2 linked regions of the Kineosporia sp. NBRC 101731 genome follow. Each later gene encodes a partner of the first gene's protein in a complex. Links are inferred from orthologs where the notes say so. Each region holds a gene or a part of one and is shown on either strand. Other genes may lie near its edges.

What was found.
Region 2: the proteins of mfd (region 1) and uvrA are in contact, whole or in part, in a crystal structure (PDB 4DFC), measured with the Escherichia coli proteins. The link is inferred for Kineosporia sp. NBRC 101731 from one-to-one orthologs.

Annotation. Positions count from the first base shown.
Region 1 is NZ_BSTC01000002.1:631,657-637,012, reverse strand. Bases 451-4,630 are described here. They hold mfd (transcription-repair coupling factor), read left to right. Parts: upstream 451-824; coding sequence 825-4,430; downstream 4,431-4,630. Also shown: QSK05_RS10060 (IS701 family transposase), read right to left, coding at 1-428; QSK05_RS10050 (SurA N-terminal domain-containing protein), read left to right, coding at 4,688-5,356. UniProt on the Escherichia coli protein: Couples transcription and DNA repair by recognizing RNA polymerase (RNAP) stalled at DNA lesions. Mediates ATP-dependent release of RNAP and its truncated transcript from the DNA, and recruitment of nucleotide excision repair machinery to the damaged site.
Region 2 is NZ_BSTC01000006.1:444,288-448,559, forward strand. The notes cover bases 1-3,684. They hold uvrA (excinuclease ABC subunit UvrA), read left to right. Parts: upstream 1-313; coding sequence 314-3,484; downstream 3,485-3,684. Other genes in these bases: QSK05_RS19880 (MBL fold metallo-hydrolase), read right to left, coding at 1-123; QSK05_RS19890 (GNAT family N-acetyltransferase), read right to left, coding at 3,576-3,684. In the rest of the region: more of QSK05_RS19890, read right to left, coding at 3,685-4,241. UniProt on the Escherichia coli protein: The UvrABC repair system catalyzes the recognition and processing of DNA lesions. UvrA is an ATPase and a DNA-binding protein. A damage recognition complex composed of 2 UvrA and 2 UvrB subunits scans DNA for abnormalities.

The sequences.
Region 1 (5,356 bases):
AATGCCTGCCGGTCGGCGGTCAGATAGAAGAGCAGCAGACCGATCTGGCAGTTCTCCACGCGCTGGGTGTCGTGGCTGTACTGACGTTCGACCGCCACCGCGTTGCGGCCCTTTTTGGGGAAGGCGATCTCGGTGAGGAACAGGGTGCCGCCGGTGCGGCCGCCCGCCTGAATCGCAATGGCGCGCAGTTCCTCCCGGACGGAGAACTCGTCCCAACGGGCCGAGGTGAGCAATCTCTGCACACCGTCGGCACGAATTTCCCCGGAATAATGACCGACCGTCTCGCCCCGCCGGAGACCGGCGGTATGTGCCCTGGGTAGATCGACGAGATAGTTCCAGGCGCGCTTCCGTGGTTCGGCGCGGCTGAAATTGTGTGCGATCCGATCGTAGACGACCTTCAGTGATCTCTCGTACGCGGGATCGTGCACGTGCCCCCTCCACAGATGCCCAGCGTCTCTTTCCCGCGAGGGGATTCGACCCGCCGTAATGCCCGGCCCCGTGCCGGGTGCGTTTCCGATCCGGATCATTTTATGAGTCGGCCGCAATTGCGCCAGGGTCCAGAAATTCTGATGGCCGTCTGAGTGCTGTGCCGAACTCCCGAATCTGCCCCTCAACTGTCGCTCAGATCGGGGTAGCAACCGGCCGACCGGCTCCCGGCCTGCGGAAATCACCCGGGGTGGCTCGGGCGCTCGGCTCCGGCGGCGCCGGAGAATTCGCCGTAAGCTGACAACGCCCCGGACTGCCCGTGCAGCCCGGCGCGTTGTGCTGTTCGCCAAGACGCGACGACGCTGTTCGCAAAACCCTAGTGCCAACCCCCCGGAGCCATGAGCCTCACCGGAATCCTCGACCTGCTCACCGCCGACCGTGCCGTGAGCGACGTTCTGCGGATCGCCCGCGAGGGCGGCGAGCCCTTGCTCGACCTCACCGGCCCGGCCGGTCTGCGCGCCCCTCTGATCGCCGCGCTGGCCGGCCCCGCCCCGGGCGGCGGCGGGCGACCCGTCCTGGCGGTGACCGCCACCGGCCGCGAGGCCGAGGACCTCGCCGCCGCGCTGCGCTGTTTTCTGCCCGAGCACGCCGTCGCCGAGTTCGGCGCCTGGGAGACGCTCCCGCACGAGCGCCTGAGCCCGCGCAGCGACACGGTCGGCCGGCGCATCGCCGTGCTGCGCCGTCTGGCCCACCCCGAGACCGACGAGCACGGCCCGGTGCAGGTGGTCGTGGCCCCCGTGCGCGCGGTGCTCCAGCCCGTCGTGCGGGGTCTGGGCGACCTCGAGCCGGTCGCCCTGCACGCGGGGCAGGAGGCCGAGCTGACCGAGGTGGTCGAGCGCCTGGCCGCCGCCGCGTACTCCCGCACCGACCTGGTCGAGCGCCGCGGCGAGTTCGCCGTGCGCGGCGGCATCCTCGACGTCTTCCCGCCCACCGAGGAGCACCCCCTGCGGGTGGAGTTCTGGGGCGACGACGTGGAGGAGATCCGCTACTTCGCGGTCGCCGACCAGCGCAGTCTGCACGTCGCCGAGACCGGTCTGTGGGCACCGCCGTGCCGCGAGCTGCTGCTGACCGAAGATGTCCGGGCGCGCGCGGCCGAGCTGGCCGAGCGCCTGCCCGGCGTGGCCGACCTGCTGGGCAAGGTCGCGGCCGGGGTGGCGGTCGAGGGGATGGAGTCGCTGACCCCGGTGCTCGTCGACGCGATGGAGTCGGTGCTCGACGTGCTGCCGGCCCACACCCACGTGGTGCTGGCCGACCCGGAGCGGATCCGCGCGCGGGCCCACGACCTGGTTGCCACCAGCGAGGAATTCCTCCAGGCGAGCTGGCTGAGCGCGGCCGCGGGCAGCGCCGTGCCGATCGATCTGGAGCCGGTGCTGGGCACGGGCTCGTTCTGGGCGCTGGCCGACGTGCGCGCGCACGCCCTCAAGCAGGGCCTGCCCTGGTGGACCATCTCGCCGTTCGGTCTGGACGAGACCGGTCAGGCCGCGCACGACGAGGGCGACGAGGGTGCAGTCGTGTTCGTGCCCGAGGTGGTGGCCCCGGAGCCGTACCGCGGTGACCGCGAGCGCACCATCGCCGACATCGGTGGCTGGCTGCACGACGGCTGGCGGGTCGCGGTGATCACCGAGGGCAGTGGCCTGGCCCGGCGCGTCGTGGAGATGCTGACCGAGGCCGACCTGGCCGCGGTGACCGTGGACGACCTCTCGCAGCCCCCGGCGCCGTCGGTGGCGGCGGTCGGCACCGGCCGTCTGCCGCAGGGGTTCATCGCTCCCGCGCTGAAGTTCGCGGTGCTCACCGAGACCGACCTGACCGGCAGCACCGCCCCCGGCTCGACCACCAAGGACATGCGCCGGATGCCGGCGCGCCGCAAGAACGTGGTCGACCCGATGCAGCTCAGCACCGGTGACAACGTGGTGCACGAGCAGCACGGCGTGGGCAGGTTCGTCGAGCTGGTGCAGCGCACCGTCGGCGGGGCCACCCGCGAGTACCTGGTGATCGAGTACGCGCCGGGCAAGCGTGGGCAACCGGGCGACCGGCTGTTCGTGCCGACCGATGCGCTCGACCAGGTCACCCGGTACGTGGGTGGCGAGCAGCCGACGCTGAACAAGCTCGGCGGCACCGACTGGGCCAAGACCAAGGGCCGCGCCCGCAAGGCGGTCAAGCAGATCGCCGGTGAGCTGATCCAGCTCTACTCGGCGCGCATGGCGACGAGCGGCCATGCCTTCGGGCCGGACACGCCGTGGCAGCGGGAGCTGGAAGACGCGTTCGCCTACGTGGAGACGCCCGACCAGCTGGTCACCATCGAAGAGGTCAAGAAGGACATGGAGAAGACGGTCCCGATGGACCGGCTGATCTGTGGCGACGTGGGGTACGGCAAGACCGAGATCGCGGTGCGGGCGGCGTTCAAGGCGGTGCAGGACGGCAAGCAGGTGGCCGTGCTGGTGCCGACCACCCTGCTCGTGCAGCAGCACCTCGACACGTTCGTCGAGCGGTACGTCAACTTCCCGGTCAACGTGAGGGGCCTGTCCCGCTTCTCCACCGACTCCGAGGCCAAGGCGGTGAAGGAGGGTATTAAAGACGGCTCGGTCGATGTCGTCATCGGTACCCACCGCCTGCTCACCGGTGAGATCCAGTTCAAGGATCTGGGTCTCGTGGTGGTCGACGAGGAACAGCGGTTCGGCGTGGAGCACAAGGAGCGCCTGAAGCAGCTGCGCACCAACGTCGACGTGCTGGCCATGAGCGCCACCCCGATCCCGCGCACCCTGGAGCTCGCGGTCACCGGTATCCGCGAGATGTCCACGCTGGCCACACCTCCGGAAGAGCGGCACCCGGTGCTGACCTTCGTGGGGGGCTACGACGAGCGGCAGATCTCCGCGGCGATCCGGCGGGAGTTGTTGCGGGAGGGGCAGGTCTTCTTCATCCACAACCGGGTGGAGTCGATCGACCGCACCGCCGCGCGGCTGCACGAGCTGGTGCCCGAGGCCCGGATCGCCACCGCCCACGGCAAGATGGGCGAGCACGCCCTCGAGCAGGTGATGGTCGACTTCTGGGAGAAGCGGTTCGACGTGCTGGTCTGCACGACCATCATCGAGACCGGCCTGGACATCTCGAACGCCAACACGCTGATCCTGGAGCGGGCCGACATGATGGGTCTCTCGCAGCTGCACCAGCTGCGGGGCCGGGTCGGCCGGGGTCGCGAGCGGGCCTACGCCTACTTCCTCTACCCGCCCGAGAAGCCGCTCACCGAAACGGCTCTCGACCGGCTCCAGACGATCGCGGCGAACACCGACCTGGGTGCCGGCATGCGCGTGGCGATGAAAGACCTGGAGATCCGCGGCGCGGGCAACCTGCTCGGCGGCGAGCAGTCCGGGCACATCGCGGGTGTCGGGTTCGACCTGTACATCCGGCTGGTCGGCGAGGCGGTCGCGGAGTACCGCGGCGACAACGAGCAGGAGCACCAGGAGGTCAAGATCGATCTCCCGGTGGACGCACACCTGCCCACCACCTACCTGCCCGACGAGCGCCTGCGTCTGGAGGCCTACCGCAAGCTGGCCGAGGTCGGTTCGGACGAGGCGCTGGACGCGGTGAAGGCCGAGCTGGTCGACCGCTACGGCCCGATCCCCGACGTGGTGACGAACCTGCTCGAGGTCGCCCGGCTGCGCATCCTGGCCCGTCAGGCCGGGCTCACCGAGATCGCCACGATGGGCAAGGCGATCCGGTTCGGCCCGATCGACCTGCCCGACTCGGCCCGCATGCGGCTGCACCGTCTCTACCCGGGCACGCAGGACAAGCCCGCCACGAAGACGGTGCTGGTGCCCGCCCCGACCACGGCGCGCATCGGCGGCCGGCCGCTGCGTGACGTCGCGGTGCTCTCCTGGGCGCGGGAGTTCATCGAGTCGGTGCTGATGGCGTCGGTGAAGGCGGCGGCGTCGGCCGCGAGCAGATAGCTGACAGCGAATTGAGGACGCGGGTGGGCACCCAAGGTGCCCGCCCGCCCGTCCGTCCCCTCCCCTCCCCTCCCCATTTTTTGTTCGTGATCATGCAAAACCTCCCCGGAGTTCTAGAACTGTGACGCCGGGAGTTCAGGAGCTCCGGGGAGTGGGGGCACCTCCCGGCCGAAGGCTGGGGGATTTGCATGATCACGCAGGAGGTTGGGGTGACCTTAGCTGCCCACGCGTCGTGCCCGGGCGATAGCATTTCGTGCGTGATCGCGACGCCGCGCCGTATGGGCGCTCTTGTGGCCGGAGCGGCCGCCGTTCTTGCCGTGACTCTCTCCGGCTGTTCCGGCAGTCAGGCGGGTGCCGCCGCGGTGATCGGTGAACGCCGTATCGCTGTCGGGGATGTGCAGGACGGGTTCAGCGACATCGTGCCGCTGGTCGGGCAGGATGCCGGCATCACCCAGGCCCAGATCCTGAATCTGCTGATCCTGGAGCCGTACCTGAGCCAGGCCGCGTCCGATCTCGGGCGCGGGGTGTCCGACGAGGACGCCAAGCTCGACTTCGCCTCGTCCGGCACGGTGAAGGAGGCCGACCTGAGCGAGGCCGGGCTGGAGGTGTGGAAGGCCAACCTCTCCAACACCGCCCTGCAGACCGACCGCAGCACCGCGGAGATCACGGCGACCTACTCGACCATCGAGCAGAAGCTGAAGAAGGCGGGCGTCCACATCAACCCGCGCTACGGCAACGGCATCGACTACACCACGTTCACCATCACCCAGGCGCAGCCGAACTGGCTGAAGAGCACCGCGACGCCGGCGGCAACCGCCCCGGCGCCCACGGAGGGCTCTGAGCCGACCGCACCCACCGAGCAGACGGCCCCGACCGAGAGCCCGGACGCCGCTGCACCGACAGACGCTCCGACGCAGACGCCTGCG
Region 2 (4,272 bases), on another replicon or contig:
CCGGCAGGTGATCAGGTACGCGTTGTTGTCCTGGGGCGAGACGCTCGCCTTCCGGATCACCGCGTCGGGGAGCTCGCGGACGTCTGCGGGCCCTCCGGGGGTGACTTCTCCGTTGTAGACCATGGCCATACCCTGCCATCCCCGGCAGGCCGTCGGGCAACAGCGGGCCGGAGGACGAGGTGACTGGCGACGTGGGCCGGTCCGGTTTTCACTTCCGCAAATCTTGTCAATGCCGCACCTTGCGCACCGGTGTTCTCGCTGGCGTGCCCGCTCGACGCGAAGACTGTCGGTGGGGGCACCTAGCATGGCCTGCGTGAGTGACCGACTGATCGTTCGCGGAGCCCGCGAGCACAACCTGAAGGACGTCTCGCTCGATCTTCCTCGTGACGCACTGGTGGTTTTCACCGGTCTGTCCGGGTCGGGCAAGTCGTCCCTGGCGTTCGACACCATCTTCGCCGAGGGACAGCGCCGGTACGTCGAGTCGCTGTCCGCCTACGCCCGGCAGTTCCTCGGCCAGATGGACAAACCCGATGTCGACTTCATCGAAGGGCTGTCACCGGCTGTCTCGATCGACCAGAAGTCGACATCGCGTAACCCGCGGTCCACCGTCGGCACCATCACCGAGGTGTACGACTACCTGCGCCTGCTCTGGGCGCGGGCCGGGCGGGCACACTGCCCGATCTGTGGTGAGCCGATCACCAAGCAGACGCCCCAGCAGATCGTCGACCGTCTGCTCGACCTGCCCGAGGGCACGCGCTTCCAGGTGCTCGCCCCGGTCGTGCGGGCGCGTAAGGGCGAGTTCGTCGACCTCTTCGCCGACCTGCAGACCAAGGGATTCTCCCGGGCCCGGGTCGACGGCAAGGTGGTCTCGCTCGCCGATTCACCCACGCTCGACAAGCGTTACAAGCACACGATCGAGGTGGTTGTCGACCGGCTGGCGGCCAAGGCCTCCTCCAAGCAGCGCCTCACCGACTCCGTCGAGACGGCGTTGCTGCTGGCCAACGGGATCGTGGTGGCCGACCTGGTGGACGAGCCCGAGGGCGCGCCCGACCGGGAACGGCGCTTCAGCGAGAAGATGGCCTGTCCCAACGAGCACCCGATCGCGATCGACGACGTCGAGCCGCGGGTGTTCTCGTTCAACAACCCGTTCGGTGCCTGCCCCGAGTGCACCGGTATCGGCACGAAGCTCGAGGTCGACGCCGAGCTGCTGGTGCCCGACGAGGATCTCACCCTGGCCGAGGGAGCGATCATCCCGTGGACGCAGGGTTCGGCGGAGTACTTCCTGCGCCTGATGAAAGCCCTGGGCAAAGACCTCGGGTTCAACGTCAACACTCCGTGGCGGGCCCTGCCGGAGCGGGCGAGGACGGCTCTGCTCGAGGGGCAGGACTACCAGGTCCACGTGAAGTTCAAGAACCGCTTCGGCCGGGAACGCTCCTACACCACGGGTTTCGAGGGTGTCATCCCGTTCATCCAGCGTCGCCACTCGGAGACCGAGTCGGACTGGAGTCGCGAGCGGTACGAAGGCTTCATGCGGCAGATCCCGTGCCCCGTCTGTAAGGGAAGCCGCCTGCGTCCCGAGGTGCTGGCCGTCACGGTCGGTGGCCGGTCGATCGCTGACGTCTGTGCGCTGCCGCTGCGTGAGGCCGCAGAATTCCTCGGTTCGCTCGAGTTGACCAGTCGTGAGAAGCAGATCGCCGACCAGGTGCTGAAGGAGATCCACGCCCGCGTCGGCTTCCTGCTCGACGTCGGCCTGGAGTACCTGTCGCTCGACCGGGCTGCGGGCACACTGTCCGGTGGTGAGGCGCAGCGCATCCGGCTGGCCACGCAGATCGGGTCCGGGCTGGTCGGTGTGCTCTATGTGCTGGACGAGCCGAGTATCGGTCTGCACCAGCGCGACAACCGGCGCCTGATCGACACTCTCACGCGTCTGCGTAACCTGGGTAACACGCTGATCGTCGTCGAGCACGACGAGGACACGATCCGTGCCGCCGACTGGGCGGTCGACATCGGTCCGGGCGCGGGCGAGCACGGTGGTTACGTCGTGCACTCCGGCACCGTGAAAGAGCTGTACGAGCACCCCACCTCGCTGACCGGCATGTACCTGTCGGGCCGCAAGGAGATCGAGGTCCCACAGGTCCGGCGCCCGCGTGACCCGAAGCGTCAGCTGACCGTGGTGGGAGCTCGCGAGCACAACCTCAAGGGCCTGGACGTCTCGTTCCCGCTGGGTTGTCTGGTGGCGGTCACCGGGGTGAGTGGCTCCGGCAAGTCCACGCTGGTCAACGACATCCTTTACACCGTGCTGGCCAACAAGCTGAACGGCGCCCGCCAGGTGGCCGGCCGGCACAAGACGGTGAAGGGCCTGGAGCACCTCGACAAGGTGGTCCACGTCGACCAGAGCCCGATCGGCCGTACCCCGCGCTCGAACCCCGCCACCTACACCGGGGTCTGGGACCACGTGCGGAAGCTGTTCGCGCAGACCCAGGAGGCCAAGGTCCGCGGTTACCAGCCGGGCCGGTTCTCGTTCAACGTCAAGGGTGGCCGCTGCGAGGCGTGCTCCGGCGACGGCACCATCAAGATCGAGATGAACTTCCTGCCCGACGTCTACGTGCCGTGCGAGGTCTGCCAGGGAGCCCGGTACAACCGGGAGACCCTCGAGGTGCACTTCAAGGGCAAGACCGTGGCCGACGTGCTGGACATGCCGATCGAAGAGGCAGCCGAGTTCTTCGAGGCCGTCCCGGCGATCGCCCGGCACCTGCGCACCCTGGTGGACGTCGGCCTCGGGTACGTGCGTCTGGGCCAGTCGGCGCCGACCTTGTCCGGCGGTGAGGCGCAGCGCGTGAAGCTGGCCAGCGAGCTGCAGAAGCGCTCGACCGGCCGCAGCATCTACGTGCTGGACGAGCCGACCACGGGTCTGCACTTCGAGGACATCCGCAAGTTGCTGGGAGTGCTCCAGGGACTGGTGGACAAGGGCAACTCGGTCCTGGTCATCGAGCACAACCTCGACGTGATCAAGTCGTCCGACTGGATCGTCGACCTCGGTCCTGAGGGCGGTAGCGGCGGCGGCACCCTGGTCGCCGAGGGCACGCCGGAAGACGTCGCGACGGTTCCGGAGAGCCACACGGGCCGCTTCCTCGCCGATCTCCTCGACATCGAGAACCCGAACGCGATCGAGGGCCGCGGGGCGGAGATCAAGAAGTCCCGGTCGGTCGCCGCGACGATCACGAGTGTCGGCCAGTCCGCCACCAGTAAGGCGGTTCCGGCCAAGAACGCAGCGGCCAAGAGCACGGCAGCCAAGAGCACGGCAGCCAAGAGCGCAGCGGCCAAGAGCACGGCCACCAAGAGCGTGACGGCGAAGACCACGGCGGCGAAGAAAGCACCCGCAGCCAAGAAGGCCCCGGCGAAGAAGGTGGTGTCCCCGGCCCGGGCCGCATCCAAGCGGGTCGATCTGGACGCTTCGGATTCGGTGAGTCCGCGGCGTCGTTAGCTCGGGCGGGACGGGGTGTCTCCGGCACGAAGACACCTCGTCCCTGAGCAGCAGTCGGCAGAGGGGGGCCGCAGGGCCGGCGTGGTGCGGCTCAGGACCGGTCGAGCTCGGGCCGGGTCAGGCCGAACGAGGCTCGGCAGGAGTTCATCCCCGTGACCTGGACAGCGGGGCGGGTGCCTCCACGCCAGCTTTCTGCGGTCAGGCGGAGCCGATCGGAGATCAGCGCCTCGCCGTCACGAGCGTCCACGCGGATGCCGTCAGGCCGGTAGCCGAGTTTGCGGGAGACACCCTGAGACGCGCGGTTGTCCGGGAACACCTCGGTCAGCGCCGCAGTGGCGCCGAGATGATCGAAGGCCAGCACGAGCAGGCCTGTCCGGGCCTCGGTTCCGTAGCCGTGGCCCTGGTGCGGCAGGCCCAGCCACGATCCGCTGGTGACCTCCCGGACCACGGGGAAGTCCTGGGCGCGAAGGCCCACGAGGCCGATCGGCCGTCCGGCCAGGAAAACCCCCAGATTCAGCGCCCACGACGCCACGTCCCAGGCCGCGAGGTCACGCCAGTGCGACTGCAGCACGTTCCGGGCCCGGTCCGCCGGGGAACCGTCCGTCCATGGCGTCAGGAACGGACGCTCACCCGCAGGATGCACACCCTGGCCGGCGACCTCCGCTATCTCGGCGATCTCTTCCTCGCGGGGAAGGCGTAGCTCGAGGCGTGGTGTGACGACGGAGAGTCCGTACAGCGGCCAGAGGTCGGGGAGCACACCGCGGGATTCTGCCAGCCGCTCACGGACG